One region of the Pseudoalteromonas sp. MMG033 genome, then DNA from elsewhere that is predicted to be linked to it. Evidence: predicted binding sites of a transcription regulator. Region 1 holds the regulator's gene; the other holds the start of a gene.
What was found. The regulator MetJ, encoded in region 1, represses methionine synthesis genes. The targets are predictions, from matches to a motif close to TAGACGTCTAGACGTCTA.

Region 1 (15,518 bases):
AGTGGTCCAATTCGTATTCGCAGAGCCCTTGCCCAATCAAAAAACGTCGTCTCTGTGCGGCTGATGCGTGGTGTCGGATTAAATAATACTGCAGATCATATTCTTAAATTTGGCTTTGATGATGCAGATGTCGTGCGCAGTGAATCTCTTGCGCTGGGCAGTGCAGCCATGACCCCGCTGGAAATGGCAAGAGGTATGAGTGCTTTTGCCAATGGTGGTCACCTGATTGAACCCTACTTTATCGATCGACTTACCGATGCGTTTGGTAAAGAGCTGGGTACTGCTAGCCCACTACGAGTTTGCAACGAAGATGAATTAGAGGTAGACCCCTATACATGTGCACCAAGAATTATCTCCGAGAAAAATGCCTTCTTGGTGGCTGATGCACTGAAAAGTGCAATTTGGGGCGGAGGCAGTTGGCGACACAAAACAGGTTGGACAGGCACAGGTTGGCGTGCACAAACGCTAAAACGAAAAGATTTAGCGGGTAAAACGGGCACCACCAACAATGCTGTCGATACCTGGTTTACCGGCTTTAACCGTAACCTATTGACCACAGTGTGGGTAGGCTTTGATGATGCCAGTAAACCCTTGGGCAGAGCAGCCTACAATAGCAACCTAGGTAAAAAGCAAATCGTCGGCGCCGAAGCGGGCGCCACTACGGCACAACCTGCATGGGTAAGCTTTATGCGACATGCACTCAAAGAAGTACCACTGGCACCAATAGAGCCTCCACCGGGACTGGTTTCGATCCGAATTGATTTAAAAACAGGACTATTAAGTGAAAAAAATGACTACACCAGTCGTTTTGAGTACTTTGAACGCGGCACTGCACCAACCAAATATGTTTTAGACTCTGGTAGTAGCACCCCATTTGAAGATGCACTACCAGCCACAGAAGAACTATTCTGAAGATAATAAAAAAGGCCATGCTAAGCATGGCCTTTTAGTTATTCAATCTCTTGGCAAAAAAGAACTATTACTTGAGCTTTTGAGTTAACCAGTACAAATCTGAATGTATGCCTGCTGCTGTCACTTCTTTACCCGCACCAGGGCCTTGGATAACCAATGGATTACTTTCATACCATTGGCTGGTGATCACAAATATATTGTCACCAGGCGTTAGATTTGCGATTGCACTACCGGCTTCTGCAAAAGCAATACCGACTTTCGCACTGACTTTACCTTGGGAGTCGACCTCTAATGCACCAGTATAGCGCAATGCTTTACCTTCAGATTGTGCTTTCTCATAACGAGATTGGTAAAACTCATCTAGCGCTTCACGCTTGGCCAAAAACGAATCCCAGTCACCGTCAGCCAGGTGCGCAGGCATCAAAGGTTCTAGAGCGATGTCGTCAACATCAAGCTGTAAACCTAGGTCTCTGGCTAAAATAAGCAGTTTACGCTGCATATCTCGTCCTGATAAATCCTCTCGAGGATCAGGCTCTGTATAGCCCATGGACTGTGCTTCTAACACCAGATCAGAAAACGCTTTACTGCCATCAAAGCTGCTACATAACCACGAAAGCGTACCGGAGAATACACCCTCAATGCGCGTCACTGTATCGCCACTATTTTGTAAATCCGCGAGGGCAAAATTAATCGGTAATCCAGCACCAACACTGGTGTTATATCGCCAATGCAAGTTACGCTCTTGTAGCTGCTCAAGCAGCTTACCATACCAAGCTTGCTCTGCTGTACCTGCATATTTATTGGCACTGATCAGGTGACAATCATGTGCGACAAAACTAGGGTACATATTGCTAAAGGCATCGCTGGCAGTGATGTCTATCACGACCTTATTTTCATAATCAAGCTCACCAATGCGCTCTAGTAAATCTGCTGGCTGATAGCCTTGTGCTTCACTACGCCACTGCTGCTGCCAGTTTTCAATATTAATACCACTTGGGCAAAACAACATTTCTTTTGAGCGAACCAATGCAACAACTTTAAGATCGAAGGTCGCTTGGAGCTTTTCAACTTGTTTTTGGCATTGCTCAACAAATACCTCACCGACATTGCCAAGTCCGGCGATGATCACAGCAAGTTCTCGGCCTTTGTTCACCAATTTATCATGCAAAATAGCCAGTACATCACTGTCTATTGATTGATCGGTTAAGAACAAGGCATAGCTACCATCGCTGTGAGTAAAGCGTACAACCACATCTTGCTGCTCTAACACAGTAGCAGCCTGCTGAGTTAAATGCGCCGTTTCATGACTTGGCGCAACAATTGCCAATCCTCTGAGGTGTGACTCAACAATGTTACCCCGCCCTGCTAAATGACTCGCAACAGCATGCGTGTCCTTACTTGGCACAAGTAAATAATCATCACCCCCTTTATTAAAGTGATGAATACTATGCTGTATGAGCTGACTCAAAGTACGAACTTCGCCAACAGCTAGTCCTTCAACACGGATCAAATCTAGCTCATCAAAAGTGGTGATAAAACGTTTGTCTTTGCTATAGCCTTGCTTAACGATTTCCGTACCAACGACCTCTGGGTCATAGCTACTACGAACTTGTAATTTTATATTGGTATCTTTTAATGGAGAAAGTGTTTTCGCATGCAGTACAGGGTTGCCAAGGCGAGCTAATAGGTTGGCTTGAACACGGCACACTTTTGGATATTTTATTGCAGAACTCACTTTACGAGGGTCCGTGCTAAATACGCCCTGCGTATCAGTCCAAATTGAAACCGCTTTAGCATCAATATAGTTAGCAAGTAAAGTTGCGCTATAGTCACTGCCATTACGTCCAAGTGTAATTGTTTTTGCGTCGCAATCTGAGGCAATAAAGCCAGTCACAACGTAAATCTTATCCGCTTTAATTTGCGCAAGACAAGCTTGCTTATTTTGAGCGTGTAATAATTGTCCCTGATGCTGTGTGAACAGCGTTCTTGCATCAACATCCAACGATTCCACATTTAACGTGCAAAGCAAACGCGCTAATAATCTTGCTGACCAAATCTCACCATGAGCCAGCAATGTCGCCTCGTGCAACACGCCACCCTTGGCCGCTTTAGCAATGCTCTGCAATTCATCTTTTAGTTGGCTTGATAATGCACTCACCTGTTGACTATCAAATAGCTCGCTTAGAAGCTGATTTTGATGATTTTCTACCTGCAATAAGATGTCGTTAAATCCATTGTCATCTTTTTGCACATAGCTTTGCCATAGCTTGACCAAAGTATTGGTCGTTTTACCGGCTGCAGAAACGACTACACAATCACCCGCTTGGCATTGGCCCAAAATAATATTTGCAACCGCTTGATAACGTGCTGCTGAGCTCAGGCTTGAGCCACCAAATTTATGTACTACTTTTGTCATGTGCTTACCATAAAACCGTATGTGCTGGTGATAACTTAAAATCTTTAGCACTGTCTGAACTGCCAGATTCAGGGCTATTTACTTTTTGAAAAGCCAGCTCTAAATCAGCAAGTAAATCTTCTACATCTTCGATACCAACTGAAATACGGATCAAAGTATCTCCAACGCCTGCTTCAAGGCGAGCCTGTGGTTCCATGCCCGCATGAGTCATAGTCGCTGGGTGGCAAATTAAACTTTCCACACCGCCTAAAGATTCTGCCAAAGAGAACTGAGAAAGTGAGGTTAAAAATGTCGCAGAGTCTTTCAGAGTCCCTTTAATATCAAAACTCACCATGCCACCAAATCCATGCTGCTGCTTTTTCGCAAGTTCGTGCTGAGGGTGTGATTCAAGACCCGGGTAATATACCTGCTCGACAAAGGGTGAGGCTTCTAAATACTGCGCAATCGCTAATGCATTTTGCTCATGCTGCTTTAGGCGTACTTTTAATGTTCTTAAACCGCGCAGTGTTAAGTAACTATCAAACGGAGAGCCCGTGATCCCGATATTATTTGCCCACCAAGCAAGCTCATCGCCGAGCTCTTGAGTGCGTGCAATAACGGCACCACCAACAACATCTGAGTGGCCATTAATAAATTTAGTGGTTGAATGCACCACGATGTCTACACCGAACGCAATTGGATTTTGCAATGCCGGTGATAAAAATGTATTGTCCGCAGCAACCAAAGCACCACACCCATGTGCAGCATTCACCACGGCCTCAATATCCGTTAAACGTAAAATAGGGTTACTCGGTGTTTCTATCCAAACAATCTTAGGTGCAATCTCTGCAATTTGCGCAAGGCTGTCAGGCTGAGTCAAATCAAGCACTTTTACTTTCAGTAAGCCACGCTTCTCCAACGATGTAAATAAGCGGTAGCTTCCACCATAACAGTCATGTGGAATAACCAGCGTATCATCATGATTTAACAGCTGTGTGACTAGGTGAACTGCTGCCATGCCAGTTGCCGTGATAATGCCTTTTTCACCACCCTCTAGTTGCGTCAGGGTGTCGGCTAATATATCGCGATTTGGATTACCACTGCGACCGTAATCATAGTCTCGCTTCTTATCAAAATCAGCAAAAGAATAGGTCGTAGATAAATAAAGAGGAGGCACAACTGCACCGTGATGCTTGTCAGCATCGATGCCATTTCTTACGGCAATCGTTGACTTTTTACTTTGGCTCATAGGTCACCTAGATACTTGGATGTTTAGACGTCTAAAAGGTTAGATGAACAATTAAAAGATGTCAAAGCATTTATCCTTCTATATGGCTAAATAACTAGTATTTGACTATCTTATTCAAACCGATAAAATTTCGCCACGAAAGCGATAAAGGATGTCAATAAGACTGGATCTTTGACCAAATATGGCAAAAGACCGAGTATTCTGCCAATTTCCTGTACAATGCACACACATAAATTTTGTGCGAAGTACACACCGTCTGCAGTTCACTCAGCACGCAAAATACAGTCTTATTTGCATTCAAGGTAAACACTGAGGCAAGTACACAATTATGGCTAAATGGAACGGTGAATATGTTCACCCTTATGCAGAACACGGTAAAAAATCAGAACAAGTGAAAAAGATCACGGTTTCAATTCCTCTGAATGTACTTAAAGTACTGACGGATGAAAGGACTCGTCGACAGGTGAATAACCTGCGCCATGCAACAAACAGTGAATTATTGTGTGAAGCTTTTCTTCATGCCTTTACAGGGCAACCTTTGCCAAACGATGAAGATTTAAGAAAAGATAATCCTGAAAAGATCCCTGCGGAAGTTCGTGAAATCATGGAAAAAATGGGCTTAGAAATCCCAGAGATCAACGAAGATTAAGTCTTTGTTCAAGCCAAAAAAAGCCTCACAAATATGTGAGGCTTTTTTGTATCTGGTGATTAGGCCATGTAATTTTCTGGCATATCAATTTGCGCCACACCTGAGTCAATTGCAGCTTGTGCAACCGCTTTCGCTATGCGAGGAAGTAAGCGCGGATCCATTGGTTTTGGAATAATATACTCTGAGCCAAACTCCAATGTATCTACTTCCGCTGCAACCAATACTTCTTGAGGTACAGGCTCTTTAGCAATACTACGGATCGCTTCCACTGCTGCAATCTTCATTTCATCGTTAATAGCGGTTGCACGCACATCAAGCGCACCACGGAAAATGAATGGGAAACACAGTACGTTATTAACCTGATTAGGATAATCAGAGCGGCCTGTCGCCATGATTAAATCATCACGCGCGCCATGAGCCACTTCTGGACTGATCTCTGGATCTGGGTTAGAACATGCAAATACCACTGGCTTATCAGCCATCAACTTCAAGTCTTCCGGTGATAATAAGTCAGGACCAGATACACCTACAAACACATCAGCCTCAGCAATGACATCTTGCAAAGTACGCTTGTCCGTATTGTTGGCAAACAGCGTTTTGTATTCATTTAAGTCATCGCGACGTGTATGGATAACACCTTTGCGGTCTAGCATATAAATGTGTTCGCGTTGTGCACCACATTTAATCAATAGCTCCATACATGCGATAGCTGCAGCACCTGCGCCTAAGCAAACAATGATGGCTTCTTTGATGTCTTTACCTTGAATTTCAAGCGCATTCAACATACCCGCAGCTGTAACAATCGCTGTACCGTGTTGATCATCATGGAAAACCGGTACATCACAACGCTCAATCAACGCTTTTTCGATCTCGAAACACTCAGGTGCTTTGATATCTTCTAAGTTAATACCACCAAATGTGTCTGCAATGTTTGCAACCGTATTGATAAAGTCTTCAGTTGTGTTGTGCTTCACTTCAATATCAATTGAGTCCAATCCAGCAAAACGCTTAAATAAAAGAGCTTTACCTTCCATCACAGGCTTAGACGCCAATGGGCCTAAATTACCTAGGCCTAAAATAGCAGTACCATTACTGATAACAGCGACCATATTGCCTTTGCCGGTATAACGATATGCATTGGCTGGATCGGCTGCAATTTCACGTACAGGTTCTGCAACACCTGGACTATAAGCTAGGGCAAGATCTTTGACTGATTCAGCTGGCTTTGTCAGCTCAACACTGATTTTACCTGGGACGGGGTGTGCGTGGTAATGTAATGCTTTTTCACGTAAATCTGACATGACGCGATTTTTTCCTACGAGAAGTTAAAAGTGAGAGTGAGATAAAAATTCGCTAACTGCCTTAAACAATACCTTTTTTGAAAATTAATTCAAGCACTATCAGGTCTATCCTGTTAGCAGATATTTTTTGTAATTTAGCGACTTTTAAGCCACTTTTCATCAATATTTACTGCAACAATTTAACGCTTACACAAACTAAACAGGGCGACAATAGATTAATTTATATGCAAAATAGACAATAAAATCATCTTAGAACAACAATCACAGCATTAATCCAACTTTAAAGAAAGATAACTACATTTAGTGACATTTAGATGACTTTAATAACAAATTTAACCCGCATAACTATTCATAACTAAGGCGAATTTAAACACTCAACACCAACCTATTAATCATAAAAACGAGGTCACAGATGCGATGGTTTATTATGCTAACAATCTATTGTTTTAACTATGTTATAGAACAAATATGGCAACTTTTTAATACAATACCAAGTTGAGAGTGATTTTTATTGCGAGAGAAAGAGAAGAAAGTAATTTTAATAGGGAATAATTGATTTGCTCACAAACGAAAAAAGCACCCGTAGGTGCTTTCTCTTGCTGACTAAGTCGTGATTAACGCTTAGCAGATAGCGCACCGAAGCGCTTGTTGAAGCGATCAACACGACCACCTGTGTCAAGGATCTTCTGCTTACCAGTGTAGAATGGGTGACATGCAGAACATACGTCTAGGTGAATGTCTTTACAAAGTGTTGAACGCGTCTCGAATTTGTTACCACAAGAACAAGTTGCTGAGATCGTCTCGTACTTAGGATGAATACCGTCTTTCATAGGAAACCTCTAGTTTAAGGCCGTATCGCTCTCCAAACCCGAAGTTTGGCACCATACGTCGTTATACAAATAAATTGGACACGTATTTTAGGACTTTCATGTACAAACTACAAGCAATAAATTAGTTATTATGGGGATTTTTATTATTCCTGTTCACTATCCATAATTTAGCCTCACAAGCATAGGGCGATAAGGTATAATCAGCCCAATTCACTTTCATACTTTACGCAATCGGCGGATCACTTGGAGAGCACATGCCATTTGCAGCAGTCGCAATAAAAGTCCCTTTACACAAAACATTTGATTACACCTATCAAAGCACGATGACCCCCTGTGTTGGTGGTCGCGTATGGGTCAAGTTTGCAAATCGACGCTGCGTAGCGGTAGTGACCGAGCTCAAAACGCACAGTGATGTTCCTGAAGATAAAATAAAACCGATTGAATCTGTTATAGATAGCACGCCAATTTTAGATACCGCACATTTAAACTTTTTAGAATTTATTAGTCACTATTACTGCTACCCTTTCGGAGAAACCTTATTTACCGCTTTGCCGGGTGCACTGCGTGATGGTCAAGATGTCGATAAAACGCAAGTTCCCATGCTGACATTGACAGATGAGGGGCGCGAAGTAGTAAACCTGAGAGCCAAAAAGCAACAAGCACTGCTTGAACAAATGCGTACCGCTGGAGATGCGACACACACGGAACTCAAAACACTGGGCTTTACTCAAGCACAAATCAAGGGCTTGCTAGAAAAGCAACTGATCCGCGAAGAGTTGCGCACAGATACGTCATGGCAAAACACGGCACTGTCTGTTGGTAGCAAGCCCCTACTTAATGAAGAACAAGCAACTGCTTGCAGTGCCATCAATCATACAGATGGTTTTCGTACTTTCTTAATCGAAGGGGTCACAGGCAGTGGTAAGACTGAAGTCTATTTACAGTGCTTGGAAAAGGTTCTCAGTGCTGGCAAGCAAGCCTTGGTACTGGTGCCTGAAATTGGTTTAACCCCGCAAACAGTCAACCGATTTAAACGCCGCTTCAAAGGACTGCCTATTGATTTGTGGCACTCCAACCTAACTGATAATGAACGCTTACATACTTGGCGTCGCGCACAGCAAGAGACAGCAGCACTTGTCATTGGTACTCGTTCTAGTATCTTTTTACCCTTTAAATCGCTTGCCATGATAGTCGTCGATGAAGAACACGATCATTCATTTAAACAACAAGATAGCTTGCGATATCACGCCCGAGACTTGGCAGCATATCGAGCGCACCAAGCGCAATGTCCATTGCTCCTAGGCACCGCAACCCCTGCGCTTGAGACATTAAAAAAAGCGTTAGATAACAAGTTTCAACTGCTCACACTCAGTAAGCGCGCACAAACAAGTCAAGATAATCAGTTTTTATTAGTGGATATGAAAGCACAACAAACCCAAGGCGGGTTTGCCAATACCAGCTTAAAAGCCATTGAACGCACCTTATCAATGGGTAAGCAAGCCATGGTGTTTCTTAACCGCCGAGGTTTTGCGCCTACGCTTATCTGCCATGAGTGTGGCTGGTTAAGCGATTGCCATCATTGCAGCACCAGTGCAACGTACCATAAGACCATGCAACGCCTCGTCTGCCATCACTGTGGTGAACAACAGTATGTCCCTCATCAATGTCCTGATTGCGGTAGCACACAGATCATGCCAACCGGCCTTGGCACCGAACAACTTGAAGAGTTTGTAACTGCACAGTTTCCAGACGTGCCCGTCAGTCGCATTGATAGAGATTCAACTCGGCGTAAAGGCAGCTTAGAAAGCGCACTTGAAAAAATACATCAAGGAGGCGCACAAATTTTGATTGGCACGCAAATGCTAGCCAAAGGTCATCATTTTCCCGATGTCGCCTTGGTCATTATTTTAGATGTAGACAGTGGATTGTACTCAAGTGATTTTAGAGCCACAGAACACATGGCACAACTGATAACACAAGTGTCAGGCCGCGCAGGAAGAAGTGGCGAACCTGGCACTGTGGTATTGCAAACACACTTTCCAGAACACCCCCTGCTACAAGATTTAGTCAACAATGGCTATCAGGACTTTGCGCGTTACGCGTTAACAGAGCGCCAAGAAGCCATGTTGCCTCCGTATACACACCTAGCGTTAATAAGAGCAGAAGCAACATCGGCACACTTAGTCATGACATTTTTATCTGATCTGGTTCCTGCTCAGCCATTCTCTGGTATACAATTGCTGGGGCCGATCCCTGCGCCTATGGAACGTCTCGCAGGAAAGTATCGCTATCAATTACATATACAAGCATCACAACGTAATGTTTTGCATCAATATCTCATGCAATTGAAGGAATATATCAGCAGCCACAAGCTTGCAACACGCGTGCGTTGGAATATTGATGTTGATCCTATGGATACCTATTAACTGTTATGGCACAACACGATTACATAAATAAAACGCCCAAAAAAAAGGGCCAAAAGAAACCACAGCCAAAAGCACAAAAACCATTCCCTAAAGTCCTTGCCGCTTTTGCATTGTTACTGATAGGTGGCTTTGGTTATGGTCTGTGGTTTATCAAAGAGCATGCAGATCCTGCCAAAGTACAACAGGCACAAAAACCGGCTGCTCCTATCGCTGTAGTAGAAGAGAAAAAAGAGCTGCCACGCCCCCCCTCTTTTATCGATGACATGAAAACAGCCGAAGTTGAAGCTGAGGTGAAAGTCATCAAATCAAGAGGCCCTTTTCAAATGCAATGTGGTTCATTTCGAACCTACGAGCAAGCAGAAAAACGTAAGGCCCGCATCGCCTTTGCTGGATTATTATCTGAAATACGCCGCACCGAAGGCAGCAATGGCGTTTGGTACCGTGTTCGCCTAGGCCCTTATGATAAAAAGCGTGATGCTGAAAGCGACAAGAACAGACTGCAACGTATTAAAATCGTTGACTGCGGAATTTGGGGCTGGACTTGAATTTAGCCCAACAGCCCTCATCTATGCATTTATTGATATAATTATCCGAGGCAAAGGCCTCTTTAAGGAATACTATGACTACTATCGTAAGCGTTCGTCGCGATGACAAAGTTGTTATCGGCGGTGACGGCCAAGTGTCTCTTGGCAATACGGTGATGAAAGGCAATGCAAAGAAAGTGCGTCGCCTTTACAACGGTAAAGTACTGGCTGGTTTTGCTGGCGGTACAGCCGATGCGTTTACATTATTTGAGCGTTTCGAAACTAAATTAGAAATGCACCAAGGACACCTAACACGTGCGGCTGTGGAAATGGCCAAAGATTGGCGTACAGATCGCGCACTGAGAAAGCTAGAAGCGCTCCTTGCTGTTGCGGATGAAACCGCGTCATTGATCATCACAGGCAATGGTGATGTGGTGCAGCCAGAGCATGACCTGATCGCTATCGGCAGCGGGGGTAACTTTGCCCAAGCAGCAGCCACTGCTCTAATTGAAAATACTGATTTAAGTGCACGCGAAATCGTTGAGAAAAGCTTGAAGATTGCCGGTGACATTTGTGTATTCACTAACAACTTCCAGACCATCGAAGAATTGTAATAGGAAAATCCATGACAGCAATGACACCTAGAGAAATCGTTCATGAGCTAGACCAGCACATCATTGGTCAAGACAAGGCTAAAAAAGCAGTTGCTATCGCACTTCGTAACCGCTGGCGTCGCATGCAACTTAATGACGATCTTCGCGCTGAGGTCACCCCAAAAAACATTCTGATGATTGGTCCAACTGGTGTAGGTAAAACCGAGATCGCACGTCGCCTAGCCAAGCTTGCCAACGCGCCTTTTATCAAGGTTGAAGCGACTAAGTTCACCGAAGTTGGTTACGTGGGTAAAGAAGTTGAAACCATTATCCGCGACTTGGTCGAAGTGTCATTCAAGATGACCCGCGAGCAGCAAACTAAAAAACACAAGCATCGTGCAGAAGAAGCGGCAGAAGAACGCATTCTTGATGCGTTATTGCCACCAGCAAAAGACGCATGGGGCGAAGCACAGCCAGCTGAAAATAGCTCAACACGTCAGGTTTTCCGCAAGAAACTACGCGAAGGCCAGTTAGACGATAAAGAAATCGACATCGATATTGCTGAAACATCGCCGCAAGTTGAGATCATGGCACCTCCTGGTATGGAAGAAATGACCAACCAACTGCAAGGCATGTTCCAAAACTTATCAGGCGATAAGAAAAAGAATCGCAAGCTGAAAATCAAAGAAGCATTCAAACTGCTTATTGAAGAAGAAGCTGCCAAGTTGGTTAACCCTGAAGAGCTAAAAGAACAAGCAATCTTTGCTGTTGAGCAAAACGGCATCGTATTTGTGGATGAAATCGACAAAATCTGTAAGCGTGGTGAAGCATCTGGACCTGATGTCAGCCGTGAAGGTGTGCAGCGTGATTTACTGCCGTTAATTGAAGGCTCAACAGTTAGTACCAAGCACGGTATGGTAAAAACTGACCATATCTTGTTTATTGCTTCTGGTGCTTTCCAAATGGCGAAACCTTCAGACCTTATTCCTGAGCTACAAGGCCGCTTACCTATTCGTGTTGAACTAGAAGCGCTGACAGCCAAAGACTTTAAACGCATTCTAACAGAGCCTCATGCTTCACTGACTGAGCAACAACAAGCGCTGTTAAAAACAGAGCAAGTGTCTGTCGACTTTACTGATGATGCGATTGAACGTATTGCTGAAGCTGCATGGCAAGTCAATGAGAAAACAGAAAACATCGGTGCACGACGTCTTCACACCGTGATGGAAAAACTGATGGAAGAAATCTCTTTTGACGCGTCAGAGCAATCAGGTCAAGCACTGACCATTGATGCTAAATATGTTGAGCAGCACCTAGACATACTCGTCCAAGATGAAGACTTAAGCCGCTTCATCCTATAAATTGGAGACAAGGCCAGCCAAGCTGGCCTCATTTTTATGTATCAAGTCACTAAACTCCACTACCACCGTCAGAGCAAACTGCTCGACATTACCTTCGACGATGATCTACACGCCTCTGTGAGTGCTGAATACTTACGTACCCACTCCCCTTCAGCCGAAGTACAAGGTCATAGTCCTGAGCAAGCGCAATTGGTGTTAAATAAACACGCGGTCACCATAGTCAAGATTGAACCAGTCGGTCACTACGCAGTGAGGCTGTGCTTTGATGATGGACATAACTCAGGGCTGTTTAGCTGGCAGTATTTACGTAAATTATGTAACAACCGCGAGCAACTCTGGCAGCAATATCAAGATAAAGTAGCAGCACACCTACAAAGTAAAGACAGTGTACCCATCAAGTTTATACCTTAGGGTAACAGCATAAAAAGCAACGTCATCATCAACCTGAAACTTTAAAGACTGTCAGAGGTAGGCGATGCGCCTAAATCCACTTTAGGCGCTTTAGAGGTTATACTTTATATTTGTCGATAGCGTCGTGCAGTGCACGCGCCTGTTCAGATAGCTCTTCACTGCTTTGCGCATTCGAAGCAGCATGCTCAGAAGCACCTTGTGCGATGTCTCTTATCTTCACAACGTTCTTATTTACTTCTGATGCGACCAGGTTTTGCTCATCAATTGCCGTCGCAATATGCGTGCTCATATCCATGATGTTTTGTACATCTTCAGTAATAAGCCCTAGCAATTCACCGGCACGCTCTGCCTGCTCGACACTTTCATTACTCTGTCCACGACACTCTTCCATAATACTCACGACATCTTGAGTACGCTGTTGTAGTGTTGAAATAATGCTTTCAATTTCTTGCGTTGAGTCTTGTGTGCGCTGCGCAAGGGAACGAACTTCATCCGCAACCACGGCAAAACCTCGGCCTTGCTCACCGGCTCGCGCCGCTTCAATTGCCGCATTGAGTGCCAATAAGTTTGTTTGCTCTGCGATACCGCGAATAACATCCAGTACAGAGCCAATAGTTTCCCCATCTCGCTCTAGCTGACCGACCACTTCCGATGCACCACTGAGTGAATGAGACAGTGCCATGATATGGTCAATAGTTGAGGTGACTTCACTGCGACCTTGCTGCGCATTTTTATTGGTCGACTCCGCTTTTTGCGCCGCCGCTTCCGTATTATGTGAGATATCTTGAATGGTAGCCTGCATTTCGGTTGCCGCGGTCGCAACCATATCCGCTTCATGTAACTGCTCATTCATACCGGCACTGGTTTGCGCCGTTGTTGCAGATAAATGCTCTGTTGCATCATTAATCGTCACTAATGCACGGTTTACATCAGAAATTAGGTTTTTAAAGTCTTCGATTAAGCTATTGAAGTCACGCGTCATAATGGTAATTTCATCATTACCACTTTGGTCTATTAATATACCTAGATTATTCTCGCGTCGAATACGCTCAATGGTTTGATATACACGCTCTACCGGGCGAATAATAGAACGGCTCGTTGACCACACTAAAATCATCACGATTGCAGCAGCAGCAACGAAAATAAGAATAGCGACCGTTTTAGCAAATTCAGCATTGTCAGCGATTTCTTGCTTAGTTTGCTCAACAATAGCGACAACAACAGCATCGCTTTCTTTAACCACTTTGCGCATATCGCCCAGTGCACCGCTGTTCAAATCAACCCCAAGCTCAACTTGTGCATCAATCAGCCCTTTAAACTTCGTTTGATATACACCCAGTAATCTAATTAGCTCCTGCTGATAGGCCCTATCATGACTAGATTCTCTGATTTGAGATTCGAAAGTGTCTATATGTTTATTGAATTTTCCTAGATACTTAGTATCTAATCGCAGCATAAAATCTTTTTCGGCGCGTCTTAGCTGCAGCATGGTAGTCAAAAGCTTATAGTCTTCTTTTTGCTTTAACAATGTCTCTACCCCATGTACCGCTTTTCTCAGCTCGCCGTACAGCGCATCTTTTGGATGCAGGCCAATGGTCTTTTGTAACTCAACGACGCGATTAAATTCTTTATGATATTGCGTCACCAGTCCCTCAAACTGATCAAGCTGCCCTAAATCAATATTAAAATTGATAAACACAGCTTCAAGCTTGGCTTTTTTCTCTTTAAGTAAACGATATTCTTTTTCGTATTTATCCAGCGCTGCTACGTCTTTATAAAACAGAAAGTTTTTTTCATACTTGCGCATGGATAACTCATGAACATCCAGTTCTTCTGCATATTGAATAGTCTCATTCAATTGGCGCATTGTATTAGCTTCAGTGATGATCACCGCTAACATCACCAGTAATGCCACACCAACAACTACAGCGTTGAGTTGCAAACGCCTTTTAATGGTTAGATTTTCAAGTAGAGCCATACAGTTACCTAATTATTACAGAACCTGCAATACAGTATAGCCAAACTCATCTTGCGCCGAAATCGAATCTACATGTTTAAGCAAAAATATTTCAAAGAATTTACATATTATGCAACTTTGTTCCTGTTATAGAGGATTGGCTGCCATAAATTATCGTGTAAACTCCCGTAATCTTGCCATTGACCATTAGCTAGCCACTGAGCTAATGGGGTCGCATCGGAGGGAAAATCAATTTTTTGGCCTTCTGGATGTTCAAGCCATTCGCCTAACGCTTCCGAATTTAGGTAATTCATCACTTCCGCTAATCCAAGAGACTGCAATGTCATCGCATTACTCAGCTGCTCAAATTGTCCCTGCAATGGTTTTAATAGCAGTTTTTTACCGAACTTGAGCGCCTCACTAGATAATTCAAAACCGGCATTAGCAACAACCCCTGACGCACTGGCTAAATCATCTAAAAATCTTGTCCGTGAAGGGGCCCGTAAATGAATATGATTTAATGATTTGTCTGTTGCATCCGGGTGATAACAATAAAACTCCCTATCTGGGAAGTCACCCAGTAATTCAACGATGCTATTTAAGTCTTCAAACGGTAAGTATACCAACACCTTATTAGCAACAGATGCCCTATGACAGTCATGGAATGAAATAAAAGGCGGCAAAATATTTTTCGCAAAAGGCTGCCAGTGCACACCTAAATGCACATCGGCAGGGGCAAACCAGCGTATCAACGCGCGCTCCATATGTCCCGCACCAAATAAAGGTACCTCAGGAGATAAAAAAGCAGCCTGATGACTCATCGCCACCACAGGCACTTTAGCTAATTTAGCCGCCCACGCAGACACCGGCTCAAAATCATTAAAAACCAGATCGTACTGTTTAACATCCA
Region 2 (15,518 bases), 1.3 Mb from region 1:
ACGTGCATTGCTCTATGCATAAACTGGCTGAGATGGCCTCTTTCCTAAATTTTTATCCCCTCAAAAGTAAAATAATACCGCTCAATGCGGTTATCCCACCAAATATCATCCCACGTGTAACATGCTCTTTTCGGATCAAACTCATGGTCATTACCATTAAAGGGGCTGCTGAAAAAATGGTTTGTGCAATCGCCGGATCTGTATTGTTGACTGAGATAAGTTGCAGCCATAGTCCGATAAAGGTGCCAAAAAACACCGCAGCAAATAACCAGGCTTTGCCATCAATGCCTTTAAGCGTAATGGAGCGAGTCAGTGATGCTTGTTTGAGTGTAGCAACTATCATGGCGACGACTAAGGTGCCTGAAGCAAGTCGTATCATTGCAGCCCAAAGGCTACTGATACTGTCATCATTGAGTGCCCCTTTTGAAAGTACCATGCCAGCCGCTTGGCAAGTGGCTGCTGCAAGTGCAAATAACACCCCTTTTCGGTAGATATCTTTATCTAGTTTTGGCAATTTTTGGCTTGGCTTTACCGCGATAATAACGCCGATCGTTGTTATGATAATACCGAGCCAAGCCATTGCAGAGAGATAAACACCTAACAAAATGATGTTTAGAAGCCCTGCGATGGCTGGTGCGAGTGATTCAATCACCAGTGTGCGGGCAGGGCCAATATTGCGCAGTGCTGCAAAATAAGCGCTGTCACCAATGGCAATGCCGACAATGCCACTGGCAATCAACCACCCCCAACTCGTATGGCTAGATGGTAATTGCGTATCCCACGTGAAAAGGAGTACGATCGCCATTAATGCCGAAGCGATAACGCCCTTAGCGACGTTTAGTTCTAATGGATTTAGATGATGACTAAATCGTTTATAGAGCAGAGTCGAAAATGCCCATACTGCAGCTGCACAAAATGCAGCGATCTCTCCAATACCCACAAATTTACTTAGTTACTTGTTTGCTAATGTGGCGGTACTGTAATTATTTTGTATATATATGCAATAAAATTGAGTTTAATCGTCTGTGATTATCTTGTTCTCTTCTTTATATCTCTCACTTAAAAAGAAACTTTCAGTTTTTATTGAAACTTTAGAACTTAATTTGCTACACTCATCGGTGTTGAAATAGTCGTGTGCTTAAATCGGCCTATGGCCTTGTGCTGGAGAGTGAAATGATCCTAGATGCAATTCAAATTAATTTAATTATTTTGGGCTTTTGTATGTTTATCTCATGCATCATTATGGCGATGACGGAGTCAAAGCAATTTGCAGGAGAGCAGCGTTTAAAAGTGGGTATTGAATATGGCATTTTTGCAGCGACAGGGTTGATAGCGAGTGTCGTCTTAGGTTATGGCTATTTCAGTTGATCATCTACTTGCATGACAGGGTGCTTATTGCTTGAGCACCCTATATTCTTTTCTTCTAATTCCTTCCTACCAACTAAGCTAAATGTAGCTTACCCCTTCTTTAAATTGGCTTTTTTTGAGCCATGTCTCTCTGTTTCTTTATTACTTTGATTTCGGTCTATTTCTGTCCTCCTGATTTTGCCCTTTAGGAGTGATTTTCATTTGGACGTCTGAACATCTAGAAGTTGATATTTTATGGCGTTCGTTCATAATGTCAGCCACTATAGTAGTGTCAGTTTTATCCAATTAGGGGAGGATCTCATGCCGATCACTGTTAAAGACGAGTTACCCGCGATTGCGAGGCTGCGTCACGAAAATGTTTTTGTGATGCCAAAAAGCCGCGCCATGTCTCAAGAGATCCGTCCGATGCGTTTAGCCATATTGAACCTAATGCCAAATAAGGTAGAAACAGAGGTTCAATTTATTCGCTTGTTGGCCAACTCCCCACTGCAAGTCAATGTTGATTTATTGCGTCTCGATACGCATCGTAGTTCGGAAAACTCCGAACAGCACTTAAATATGTTTTATCGTTACTTTTCTGAAGTAAAAGACGAAAACTACGATGCTTTGATTGTGACTGGTGCACCATTGGCACATTTGGAATATACGGATGTAATCTACTGGCAAGAACTACAAGCGTTTTTTGACTGGGCTGAAAACCACGTGACCTCAACTTTATTTTCCTGCTGGGCGGCTCATGCCGGTTTGTATCATCATCATGGTTTAAAGCGAGATCTTAAAGAGCAAAAGCTATGTGGTGTATTTAAACATCAAGTGTATTTTGATCACGGTGCTTTGACACGCGGGTTTGATGATGAGTTTTTAGTCCCGCATTCTCGTTACGGCCATATCGACATTGATAAGATTAATAATAATGATGACCTTGTTGTCCTTGCGGGTTCCGAGAAAGTGGGGGCATACCTGCTTAAAAATAAAACGGGCAGTCAGGTGTATATTACTGGGCACCCTGAATATGATGCTGATACACTGCAAAAAGAATATTTGCGTGACTTGCAAAATGGTCCGGATGCCCCTATGCCTGAAAATTATTTTCCAAATAATGATGCTGACGCCAAGCCATCGAAAACGTGGCAAAGTCACGCCTTTTTATTATTTTCAAATTGGTTAAACTATTATGTTTACCAAACAACTCCGTACGATATTAATCTCGTTAGCCAAGACGTAAGGACTAACAATTATGCCGAATAACAGTGTGCCATTTGAGCCTATCGATGGCCAAGCCGTATCTGAAGCGCTGAAAAAAACCATGCAAGAGCGTATTGTCATTTTAGATGGCGCCATGGGTACCATGATCCAAAAACACAAGTTTGAGGAAGAAGATTACCGTGGTGAGCGCTTTAAAGATTGGCATGTATTGATCAAAGGCAACAATGATTTATTGAGCCTCACGCAGCCTGATGTGATTAAGCAAATTCACCGTGAATACTTAGAAGCCGGTGCTGATATTATCGAAACTAATACGTTTAACTCGACCACCATTTCGATGGAAGACTATGACATGGCAAGTTTAAGCCGTGAAATTAATTTCGAGTCAGCAAAATTAGCCCGCCAAGTCTGTGATGAATTTACCGCTAAAAATCCAAGTAAACCGCGTTATGTTGGCGGGGTACTTGGTCCGACATCAAAACATGTTCTATTTCTCCTGATGTAAATGATCCGGGTTATCGTAATGTGACCTTTGATGCGCTGGTGGAAGCATATATTGAATCAACCCTTGCCTTAATCGAAGGCGGCGCACACCTTATCTTGATTGAAACGATTTTTGATACGCTCAATGCTAAAGCGGCTGCCTATGGTGTAGAAGAGGCATTTGATCAAGCAGGAGTCAGGTTGCCTGTAATGATTTCAGGCACTATTACTGATGCGTCTGGTCGTACTTTATCAGGGCAAACCACAGAAGCATTTTATAACTCTATTCGCCATATCAAGCCGATTTCGATTGGTTTAAATTGCGCGTTGGGGCCCGATCTACTGCGCCCTTATGTTGAAGAGCTATCACGCGTATGTGAAACCTTTACATCAGTGCACCCTAATGCGGGCTTACCGAATGAGTTCGGTGAGTATGATTTAGAAGCCGATGACATGAGTAAAGAGATTGTTGACTGGGGTAAAGAAGGCTTTATCAATATTGTTGGCGGGTGCTGTGGTACGACGCCTGAACACATTAAAGCCTTCGCGGATGGTTTGACTACTGTGTCACCGCGTAAGCTCCCTGAGCTTGAAGTACGCATGCGTTTATCAGGCCTTGAAGCCTGTAATCTGAATTAGGAAGTATCATTATGACGCAATCTACAGCTGTATTTACTAACGTTGGGGAAAGAACCAATGTCACAGGATCAGCGCGATTCAAACGCCTCATTTTAGAAGAAGATTACGAAACAGCGCTTGAAGTTGCCAGAGAGCAGGTTGAAGGTGGTGCACAGGTGATTGATATCAACATGGATGAAGCCATGTTGGACTCAAAAATGGCGATGGTGAAGTTTTTAAACTTGATTGCCTCTGAGCCTGAAATCTCAAAAGTACCTATTATGGTTGACTCCTCGAAGTGGGATGTCATAGTCGCTGGCCTGAAGTGTATTCAGGGTAAGGCCATTGTCAATTCTATCTCGTTGAAAGAGGGCAGAGAGCCTTTTGTACGACAGGCCAAGGTATTAAAGCGCTTTGGTGCAGCGGTTGTTGTGATGGCGTTTGACGAAGTCGGTCAGGCTGAAACGGCAGATCGTAAATTTGAAATTTGCCAGCGCTCGTACAAAATTCTTGTGGATGAGCTTGGCTTCCCGCCAGAAGATATTATCTTTGACCCGAATATCTTTGCCGTTGCCACCGGCATTGAAGAACATGATAACTATGCCGTTGAATTCATTGAGGGGACTCGCCGCATAAAGCAAAACCTACCGCACTGTAAGGTATCAGGCGGTGTGTCGAATGTGTCGTTCTCGTTTAGAGGCAACAACCCAGTTCGTGAAGCTATCCACTCAGTCTTTTTATACCATGCCATTAAAGCTGGTATGGATATGGGGATAGTCAACGCCAGTCAATTGGCGGTGTATGACGATATCCCACTTGAATTGAGAAATGCTGTTGAGGATGTGATCCTCAATACTGATCCAGGTGCGGGTGAGCGCTTAGTGGATATTGCCCCTAAATACTCAGGTATGGCGCAAGCTGAGAAAAAAGAGGATTTAGAGTGGCGAACATGGCCGGTTGCGAAAAGGCTAGAGCATGCCCTTGTAAAAGGGATCACTGAGTATATCGATGAAGATACAGAAGAGTGTCGTTTAAGCTTTGATAAACCTATCCAAGTGATTGAAGGACCACTGATGGATGGAATGAATGTGGTCGGTGACTTATTTGGTGCCGGTAAAATGTTCCTGCCTCAGGTGGTTAAATCGGCCCGTGTAATGAAGCGAGCTGTGGCCTACCTTGACCCGTTTATTGAAGCTGAAAAAGAAGAGGGCGCAAGTAACGGTAAAATCGTTATGGCCACCGTAAAAGGCGATGTTCACGATATTGGTAAGAATATTGTGGGGGTTGTACTGCAGTGTAATAACTATGAAGTGGTTGACTTAGGTGTCATGGTTCCTGCTGAAAAGATCTTGCAAACGGCCATTGATGAAAAAGCAGATGCCATTGGCTTATCTGGCCTTATTACTCCATCGCTGGATGAAATGGTACATGTGGCGAAAGAAATGACACGTCGCGGCTTTGATATTCCATTATTAATTGGTGGTGCAACCACATCTAAAGCCCATACTGCGGTGAAGATTGAGCCTCAGTATGACAAAGGCGTTATTTATGTGAACAATGCCAGCCGAGCTGTTGGGGTGGTGTCTAGCCTACTAAGTGATACTCAAAAGCCTGTATTCCTAGAGAAAACAGCTAATGAATATGTCAAAGTACGTGAGCAACAAGCGCGTAAAAAGCCGCGTTCAAAGCCGGTGACGCTCGCCCGTGCGCGTGATAATGCGACAAAATTGGATTGGGATAACTATACCCCACCAAAACCTAAAAAGCTGGGTATTACTGAGTTTAAAGATGTCAGCATTGCCACATTGCGTAAATACATAGATTGGACGCCTTATTTCATGACATGGTCTTTAGCGGGTAAATATCCGCGTATTTTAGAAGATGAGATTGTCGGTGAAGAGGCGAAAAAGTTATTTGCTGATGCCAACGCCATGCTCGATGACTTGGAGCAAACAGGCAAATTACAACCGCTTGGCGTCATTGGTTTATTCCCTGCAAACCGTGTGGATGATGATATTGAAATTTACACTGATGAGTCTCGTTCAGAAGTCATTCTGAAATCTTGTCAGCTACGTCAACAAACTGAAAAAACGGATTTTCCGAATTATTGTTTAGCAGACTATGTCGCGCCAAAAGGTATAGACGATTATTTTGGCGCATTCGCGGTGACAGGTGGGCTTGAAGAGGATGACCTAGCGGATGCGTTTGATGCGCAGCAAGATGACTACAACAAGATCATGGTTAAAGCGGTTGCAGATAGATTAGCAGAAGCCTTCGCTGAGTATTTGCACGAACAAGTGCGAAAAGAGCATTGGGGATTTGCGGCAGATGAGTCATTGACCAATGAAGAACTTATTCGCGAAAATTACCAAGGTATTCGTCCTGCACCAGGTTACCCTGCTTGTCCTGAGCACACAGAGAAGAAAAAAATCTGGGCGCTATTGGATGTAGAAAACCGGATCAATATGAAATTAACCAGCTCCTATGCCATGTGGCCGGGCGCTGCGGTTTCAGGTTGGTATTTCTCACATCCAGAGTCAAAGTACTTTGCCGTTGCCGCAATACAAAAAGATCAGGTTGAAGATTATGCTCGAAGAAGTGATATGTCTTTAGAAGAAGCTGAGCGATGGCTATCTCCCAATCTTGGTTATGAAAATTAGTAACGACTCTTTATGTGCGCTTTGTTTGTTACTTAGCGCACAGTCATGCTCTATTTCCTTGTTATCTAAAAGTGGTTTATCTCAGTAATTAAATCAATCTAGGTCGTAGCTTTGACGTTGTGAAAATTGAGGGCTTAAGCGATTTTACAAGTTTTAAACCATCTCAACTATCAGGTGAGCAACGTGAATAAGTGGCCATAGTGCGCACTCTAGCAACTCAATTCACAGCTATTCAAAACAGGCTAGGACGATTTGAATGGCTAAGCAAAAAACGCAGCATGCTTCATCTATTCAATATAAAATTTATCAGTTTTGCGCTTCTTGTACTATTTGGCAGAAAAGTTACTTTTAAACTGAAAGTTAACAATTGAAGGGTTGATGTGGTGACTTTTGGGTGATTATTATGTATCTTTCCTGTTTTCCAACCTTTTATTTAACAAATAAGTGATTTTTACTTTTTGGGAGAGGTCGGAGTAAAGTAGAGTAACCTACTCCTAAGGAATTAATGGATTAATTCACAAAGAATCAAGGAATTATCAGGAACAATAATAATGTTACACAAGCTAAGTCTCATGTCTGAAAACTCGTCCAATACCTCTCAAAGTCAAACTTTATTACCTACACACAACTCAGTTTTAGCTGGTGAGTACGCTTTACCGTCTTGTTATATAAAAAAAGTTAACAGGTATTAGGAGTGAGTATGTTGATCTATTATATAAAACTTGCAGTTTTTAGCTTAAAAAGAACGCCTCTTTTAAGCTTTTTGATGATTGCGACGATTTCAGTCGGCATAGCGGCAACTATGATTACTTATACCGTCAGTTATATGATGAATAAGGATCCGATTCCAAGTAAGAGCGACCGCTTGTTCACGGTGCATTTAAGCTCATGGAGTCAGGAACAAATGTTTCGGATGCGAGATGGTAAGGAAGACATTCCTGTGTTTGTCACATATCAGGATGCAATGAATTTATATAGACAAAAAGTTGGCGTTAATCAGACTATTATTAGTAGCCATAAAGCAATGGCACGTAGCTCTACACAACCTATATCTGAAGCTATATCTACTTATATCAGGCCTACAACGCGTGAGTTTTTTGACATGTTTGAAGCGCCGTTTTTATATGGTACCCCATGGACGTCCCTTGAGGATGAACAAGGAATACAAGTGGTGATTTTATCAAAACAGCGAAATGAAAGATTATTTGGCGGGCAAAATTCTATAGGTAAAGAAGTATTAATTAGTGGTCGTTTACATCGCGTGGTGGGGGTTTTGGATGATTGGCCATTAATACCCAGGTTCTATCTAGAGGGCCCAGAAATGTTTGCTGAAGCTCGTGATATGTTTATCCCATTTCGTGCTCAGATAAATAATGAATGGTTATCGACAAAAGATACCAGTATGTATTGCTGGGGCGGCTATGACTTAAGTGAGTTGAACTCGGTGCTTAACTCAGAGTGTGTTTGGCTGTATTTTTGGGTTGAATTAGAGTCGGCAGAACAGCGCGGCGATTACTTAAACTTTGTGAATAATTATGCGATGGAGCAACGCGAATTAGGGCGTTTTCCAAGAGAGCAAATGAACCGTGTGTTAAATGTGAATGAGTTTATTAAATACAGTAAAATCGTTGGCAGTGATAGTAAGATTGCAGTGTGGCTAGCAGGTGCATTCTTAATCGCTTGCCTATTGAATTGTATGAGTTTAATGATGACAAAGTTTCATGGTAAGGGATCTGAAGTTGGCTTGCGGCGCGCTATAGGGGCGAGTAAGCAGGATATTGCGTGGCAGTTTAGTTGTGAAGCGATGATCATCGGCTTTGTTGGTGGAGTTGTGGGGCTAGTCCTTGCCAATATTGGCTTATCAGTGACCGCGCAAGTATATAGTCATTTAAATGCTCAGTTGATGACAATGAATGTTGAGCTTGTGATGATAACGATATTAATGTCTATTACGACGAGTATCTTATTTGGTGGTTATCCAATATATAGAGCATGTCAAATCCAACCATCTAGTCAGTTAAAAAGTTTATAAAAAGGGACGAAAATGAAAGATCTTAAGCCCATTATCAAGTCTCTTTTACACTCAAAAATGACCCCGTTGCTGCTTATTTTACAAGTTGCAGTTACGTTTACAATTTTGGTCAACGCTATCTATTTGATGGTGGAAAAGCGTACAGAGCTTAATAACCCAAGTGGTTTAGCGGAAGATACGCTTTTCTCATTTCAAATGTCACTCAAGGGTGAAAATGCGCAAGAAAGGGTGGCCAGTCTGTATAGGGATTTAGAGTCAATCAGAGCACTTGATAGTGTTGCAGAGGTAACGACCGTGAGTTCAATTCCGCTTTCCCATCGAGGTGGTGGATTTGAAATTAGATTAGATCCAAATGAAGCAGGCTATATAACGAAAGCTGCTTTTTTTACCGGAGGCCATCAAATACTCGACACAATGGGGCTAAATTTGATTGCCGGAGAGGGATTTTCGCTGGTCGATGAAGAAGTTGTGAGTGTTTTTACTGCAGATAGTGCTGTAGACATTGTCATTACGAAAGCGCTTGCTCAAGAACTGTATCCCGAAGATTGGCACAAAGCGCTTGGGAAAACGGTATATCTAGATCAATCACCGCAAAATGTTCGCGGGATCGTAGAACACTTGGTTGGCCCTTGGAACTTTTGGCCGCAGAAAAATAATAATGTGATCTATCCAACCATTTTCGTGATGAGTGATATGAACGTGCTGGTCAGAGCGCATAAAGGACAGCTTGAGAACAGTATGAGGGAGGTAGTGGAGTTGTTGATGCAGGACCCATTGCGTTACATAGATGAGTTAAAATCGATGAATGAGTTGAAGGAAACCGCCTACCAAGCACAAAATGCCGCCTATGCGACGTTGCAAGCAGTCATAATAGGCTTGTCACTCATCACTATGTTGGCGGTTTTTGGTCAAGCACGATTCGCGGTTTTAAAGCGTCGAAAACAAATAGGTACCAGACGTGCGCTTGGTGCGAGCAGAGCTGAGATCATTCGCTATTATACAATTGAAAATATGGTGATAACTGCGTGTGGTATTGCGATTGGTATGGTGCTGACAATCTTGGCTAATAATTTAATTGTTGAACATTTGGAGTTATCTCCAGTTCCTATGCAGTATCTAATATATGGTGGGTTTATTATTTTTATTGCTGGCTTCGTTGCGGTAATTCAGCCTGCAGTAAAAGCAGCAAACGTCTCCCCTGCAGAAGCAACACGAACAGTGTAACTCTCACTGAGAAGCTTGCGATATGTGAGCTTCTCCCTCTTAACTTTTTCTCTTTGATGATGAAATATTAGTAGATATATTCTCTGCTTATCGTGGTGTGTCACTGAGTTTTATTGGTGAAATTAATATTAATTTTGTGTTTATTTTATCTATTTTGCTTTACAATAATTTCAGTTTGTTTTTTGGGTACTATCTGACCCAATTGAACAGAGAAGTTAAATAAAAACTATAAAAATCAGCTGGCTATATTGCCTTCTTGTGCTTCGGTATCAGGAGTAATAGCCCAGTAGTGCAAAATAATTAATACATAGAGTTAAAGGAAATGCCATGTTAAAAATGCGGGGAGTTGCTAAGTCTTTCATCACTGACACGATCAAAACTCAGGCGTTACAGCCATTTGATCTTGAAATTAAGCAAGGAGAGTTTGTTGCTGTCGTTGGGCCTTCAGGGTCCGGGAAAACGACATTTTTAAATATTGCGGGTTTGCTAGAGGAGCACTCTGAGGGGCAATACTTTTTAGATGAAAAAGAGACCACAGGATTATCGGATAAACAAAAATCATCGCTAAGAAATCAAAAAATAGGGTTTATCTTTCAGAGTTTTAATCTTATCCCAGAGCTTAATCTGTTTGATAATGTTGAAATGCCACTTAGGTATAGAGATTTTAACGCGAAAGAACGCTCAGAAAGAGTGTTAAATGCGTTAGAGCAAGTTGGTCTTGCCGGGCGCAAATCCCATTACCCTCAACAGTTGTCGGGCGGCCAACAGCAGCGTGTTGCGATTGCAAGAGCCTTGGCTGGCAGCCCTTCATTTCTACTTGCCGATGAACCGACCGGAAATCTTGATTCTAAAATGGCAGACGGCATTATGTCTCTGCTCAAAGATATTAATAAGCAAGGCACCAGTATTTTAATGGTGACCCATGATATGGAGCAGGCGCAGCAAGCGGGTCGAATTGTAGAGATACGAGATGGCCACCTGAGCGAGCAAAAAGTTGCAATGACAGCATAGGGATAGGCTAATGGGTAATTATTACTTTAAGTTAGCTTGGCTCAGTTTGAAAAAAACGCCTCTGTTGAGCTTATTGATGGTAGGTACAATTGCCATCGGGATAGCTGCCGCCATGATCACTATCACGGTAGGATATATGATGGGTAAAAATCCTTTACCCCACAAAAGTGAACGTGTCGCTATGGTACATTTAAATGCTTGGGATCCCGCAGAGCCAATCAGTCACAGAAGAAATGGTGATCCAGACATTCCTAGTATGCTGACTTACCGAGACACTATGGCGCTTATCGCTGCTGACAGAGCCGATAAACACGTTCCTTTTACAAACTTTGCAGCTACGATAAGAGTGGAAGATGCGGATGTAAGAACAGCACAGTTGCATGAAGTTCGTTCTACGAGTCGTCATTTCTTTAGTGTTTTTGGTGCGCCTTTCATTCATGGGGGGACTTGGAGTGAAGAGGCTGATACACAAGGTCAGTCTGTCATCGTATTATCAAAAAGAGAAAACGATCGCTTGTTTCAGGGGGCTGACTCTACAGGTGAACATGTTATTGTCGGATCACATTTGTATCGTGTAGTGGGTGTCATAGACGACTGGCAGCCGACCCCGAAGTTTTATGTCAACGAATTCGATATGTATAAACCGACCTCACCCTATTTTGTCCCTTTTGAATCACAAATGAGAAATAACCTCTTTTCGCCAACATCTATGCCTTGGAATTGTTGGGGAGATGGCCCAACTTCGACTTTACAAGAAGTCATGCTATCTGAATGTGTCTGGATAAAGTTTTGGCTAGAGTTTGAGACTGAGGAAAAAAAGCATGATTATTTCGAGTTTATGGAGGACTACACTGAAGAGCAAAGAAAAGTGGGACGCTTTAATCGGCCTGAGCCTAACCGACTCATGTCTGTGACAGAGTTTTTAGAAGAGGAAGGCGCTGTTAGTGAAGAAAATAAAATCGGAATAGGCTTTGCGCTGGCATTTTTATTTGCCTGCTTGTGTAATGTAATGAGCTTAATGATGACCAAGTTTCACGGTAAAGGAGGCGAAGTTGGCTTGCGCCGCGCTGTCGGTGCCACAAAGCAAAACATTGCAGTACAATTTGGCTTTGAATCAGCTTTGCTAGGCTTCTTCGGTGGTGTGATAGGCTTGATACTCGCGCAGCTAGGGCTTTCAGCCTTAACAGAAATGTACCCAGAGTATCATGTGAATGTGATGACGATGGATTTGACCTTGATGGTGAGTACTATTTTGCTTGCAGTTGGGACGTCTTTACTATTTGGACTTTGGCCGATTTATCGTGCAGTTCGAGTTCAATTATCCAGTCAACTTAAAAGTTTATAGGAGCGTAAGATGAAGGATCTCGCACCCATACTTAAAACGTTATGGAAGAATAAAACCGGCCCACTGCTATTGATCATGCAAATTGCTGTGGCTTTCACTATTTTGATAAATATCTCTTTTATGGCGGCATCTAAATTACATGAGCTGAAAGTGCCAAGCGGTCTTGACGAAGAAGTCTTGTTTTCCCTACGAACAAACTTTCCAGTTGCCCCTGATGAAAATGCAGCGCGGATACAACAAGATTTATTGGCAATTCAAAGTTTAGATAGTGTTGATAATGCGACTGCCGTGAATTCAATCCCACTGACTAGCTGGGGACTATTTGACTCGATAAATGCGACGATAGACCCAGACAGTTATATCGCTCAGGCGGGTACTTATACTGGTTCAAAAGAGTTTATCGATACGCTTGGTCTAGAGATCGTTGCTGGTCGAGGGTTTGAAGATAGCGAAGTACAAATTGCGCAGCTTGACTACCACGAACGTCCAAATTCAATCCTAGTGACACAAGGCTTGGCCAAGTGGATTTCACGAGAGGATTGGGCTGGGGCAGCAGGTATGACAGTGTATATTAATGCACAACCTTATCAGGTTGTCGGTGTAATCAAGGAGCTGGTTGCTGTATGGCCTGATTGGACTGGGAATGAGCGTAGCATCGTATTGCCAACTTATCATTATGCTAATGAAGGTAAGCTTATGATTAAAGCAAAACCAGGCGAGCTTGAACAAGCTATGGAGGATGTCAAAGATTTACTAATGCAACAGCCGGGTCGATTTGTCGCTGATCTAGAAAAGTTCAAAGACACACGTGAAAAAGGCTATAAAGGCATGGAGTCATCACTCATTATTCTTATGAGCGTGACGGTGGGGCTGATAATGTTAACCATGCTGGGTGTGTTTGGACAAGCACGTTTTACTTTGATGAAACGCCGTCGTCAAATAGGCACAAGAAGAGCATTAGGTGCAAGTAAATCTCATATTATGAGGTATTACATCATTGAAAGTACTTTGGTTGCTGGCACTGGTGTAATTGTAGGCAGTCTTATGGCTGTGTTATTAAATGTCAAACTGATGGAAATTTTCCGAGTGGACTCAGTACCATTTGAGTATTTTCTTTATGGAGGCTTAAGTGTCTTGGCAGCTAGCCTAGTCGCGGTGATCCCTACGGCGTATAGCGCAGCGAATATTTCCCCAGCGACTGCGACGCGTTCGGTCTAATTCTCCTCACACTCTATCAAAGTAATTCGTTTTCTTTGATAGAGTGGCTTATCAATAATCTATTTCAATATTTATTAAACGAGACGAATGAATGAGTTTGGTTTTTATGTGCTTGTTATTGAGTCTAATTTTATAAAGTAGTAAAAAAAGCTTATTTTTGTGTTTGCTTTAAGTTAACATTTAGCCGTTGGTTTTAGTATACTCTTAGAAGAGTTGGTAAGAAATTGCGGGGTAAACATGAAGTGGCTGATCTGGGGGATACTCAGTTTATATACGTGTCATCTCTATGCTCATAATCAATTGGTTGTTGATATCATGAGCAGTGAAAACTTCAGTCAGCGTTATAATGAGTTTCTTAATGGCCGCTCCCCCCTAGACGTCAAATCATTTTATCCCACGACAAAAGGTTCCCATATTGAAATTATTGAAATGGTCTTGCTCCAGCAAGCGCTGTTTTTGGGAGGAGAAACCCGTGAGGTCGTTTTTAATCCTAAACCGTCGGTAAATATCATTGAGTTTTCGGATATGATTTCGGGAGATAGCCTAATTTTGGCGCGCAGTGTTTGGCATGAAGATATTATTAATTATAGAGGGTCGCTCTATGTGAGTGACGCACTGGTTAAATTTGGCCAGTACGAGGCCGGTTTGTATGTGACCAGGCGCAATGTTGCTTTGCAAAACTTGCCACAAGAGCAGCTAGAACAATTGACAGTGGTTGCTAATCCAAGATGGCGGGTTGATTGGCGTGCTTTAAATAACACAGATATCAATATTGTTAGCTTTATAGGGCCTTGGGAGACTATGCTGAATATGGTTGAAACGGAGGTCGTCGATGCCATGCTTATAAACTTTAGTGTTAGCCAAGATCTGCTGCTCAACTTTGATGGCCGAGAGTATGTGCCTATTCAAAATATTAAAATGATGCTGCCTGATTCTCGTCATTTTATTGTAAGCAAGAATCATCCGCAGGGCGAAATGATTTTTGCTGCGCTCAATCGCGGCTTAAAAATATTACGTGCTCAAGGCGTCTTGGATAAAGCGCTGCAACAGTCTGGGTTTATTAATCACCTAGTTGAGGACTGGCAATATGTGAATCAGCAAATGCTGTACCCAAGTCAGGCTGCACGATGAAACAAAGTCTCTATTTTTTACTGGGGTACTGTGTGTTGAGCTTTGGGGCTTGGGCCAATATAAGTCTTGAGTCAAACTCCTCACAGCGTGAAGACTTGTCAAAAATGCTGATGCATTTAACAGATAGCCTCAAAGAGGATTATGATCTTAATTTATTACCGCAAGTGCGAGTGCTCAGAGAGCAGTCAAAGCAACTGGGGGCAAAAGACTTACAAGCGCGGTCTTTATTGTTAGAAGGGTTAATCCGCCAACACTTCGGAGATTATAAGCACAGTTTGGTCTTGCATAATGATGCTCTGAATATTGCTAAACCTCTAAACTTACCCACTTTAGAAGTACAAATTTACCTAGCGATGGCACAGCTTGAAATGGATTTGGAACGATTCCGCTATGCTCAGCAGCTGCTTGACCAAGCTTATTTTTTAATAACAAAACAGGTTGCAGCCGATAAAGCCCATGCGTTAATGGGTGAGTATGTGCTTTGGCAGGGGTCTTTATATTTACTCAAAGGCAGCTATCGCCAAGCGCTGATGACCCTGAATGATGCCACATTAAACGAATATACATTGCTAACTAGCAAACTCGCGTTAGCACGAGCTTGGGCACATTTGAGTATTGGAGAGTATCAAAAGGCCCGTCAACTTATCAATTCTGACTTAGTAAAGCAGCCGGTACTTAAACGTAACTTGCATTTACGGGTCCGTTATAAATTGATGGGGGCTACGGCAGCTTTGCAAGCAGGAGATTTTGCGCTGGCCATTGATACAGCGAAACAGGCATTGAATGACACCTTTGGTACTCGTTTTTTAACTGAGCAATCCTTGTTGCAAAATATTTTAGCTGGGGCGTATGCACAACTCGGTGATTTTGAGCAAGCACATTTGTATTTAAAGCGTTTTGCATTGTCTCAGCAAGCGCTTAATTTGCAAAAGCGTAACAATAAGCTTTTGCAGTTAGAGGCTCAGTATTCACTCGCAGCACAAAAGCAGCAGCTGAGCGTATTGGAAAAAGACAATGCCCTTCAAGCGCAACAACTTATTCAGCACCAGCAGCAGATTGATAATGCACATCTTGCGCAGCAGCGAGGCGTGCTTGGTCTGTTGTTAATTGCATTGGTGGTTGGTTTTGGATATTGGCGCTGGCAAAACAAGCGTTATCTCATCACACTGAAGCAACAGGTTGCAGAGCGCACAGAAGAGCTTGCAGAGCGAAATAAGCGTCT

Region 2: a site for MetJ is predicted at 1,571-1,588, ahead of AC2CZC_RS01960 (homoserine O-succinyltransferase). Genes of this name have one in related genera too.

The regions. Positions count from the first base shown of each region.
Region 1 covers NZ_CM170070.1:1,757,203-1,772,720, reverse strand. The annotation lists gene AC2CZC_RS07785 (penicillin-binding protein 1A) at 1-912, shown strand, start outside; gene metL (bifunctional aspartate kinase/homoserine dehydrogenase II) at 980-3,328, opposite strand; gene metB (cystathionine gamma-synthase) at 3,333-4,556, opposite strand; gene metJ (met regulon transcriptional regulator MetJ) at 4,885-5,205, shown strand; gene AC2CZC_RS07765 (malic enzyme-like NAD(P)-binding protein) at 5,265-6,506, opposite strand; gene rpmE (50S ribosomal protein L31) at 7,121-7,336, opposite strand; gene priA (primosomal protein N') at 7,591-9,762, shown strand; gene AC2CZC_RS07750 (SPOR domain-containing protein) at 9,768-10,307, shown strand; gene hslV (ATP-dependent protease subunit HslV) at 10,382-10,900, shown strand; gene hslU (ATP-dependent protease ATPase subunit HslU) at 10,912-12,240, shown strand; gene AC2CZC_RS07735 (gamma-butyrobetaine hydroxylase family protein) at 12,277-12,651, shown strand; gene AC2CZC_RS07730 (methyl-accepting chemotaxis protein) at 12,749-14,629, opposite strand; gene AC2CZC_RS07725 (MJ1255/VC2487 family glycosyltransferase) at 14,737-15,518, opposite strand, start outside.
Region 2 covers NZ_CM170070.1:427,033-442,550, reverse strand. The annotation lists gene AC2CZC_RS01970 (DMT family transporter) at 53-940, opposite strand; gene AC2CZC_RS01965 (hypothetical protein) at 1,174-1,368, shown strand; gene AC2CZC_RS01960 (homoserine O-succinyltransferase) at 1,669-2,616, shown strand; partial or broken gene AC2CZC_RS01955 (homocysteine S-methyltransferase family protein) at 2,675-3,696, shown strand; gene metH (methionine synthase) at 3,708-6,335, shown strand; gene AC2CZC_RS01945 (ABC transporter permease) at 7,036-8,367, shown strand; gene AC2CZC_RS01940 (ABC transporter permease) at 8,380-9,591, shown strand; gene AC2CZC_RS01935 (ABC transporter ATP-binding protein) at 9,919-10,602, shown strand; gene AC2CZC_RS01930 (ABC transporter permease) at 10,613-11,947, shown strand; gene AC2CZC_RS01925 (ABC transporter permease) at 11,957-13,165, shown strand; gene AC2CZC_RS01920 (hypothetical protein) at 13,403-14,296, shown strand; gene AC2CZC_RS01915 (GGDEF domain-containing protein) at 14,293-15,518, shown strand, end outside.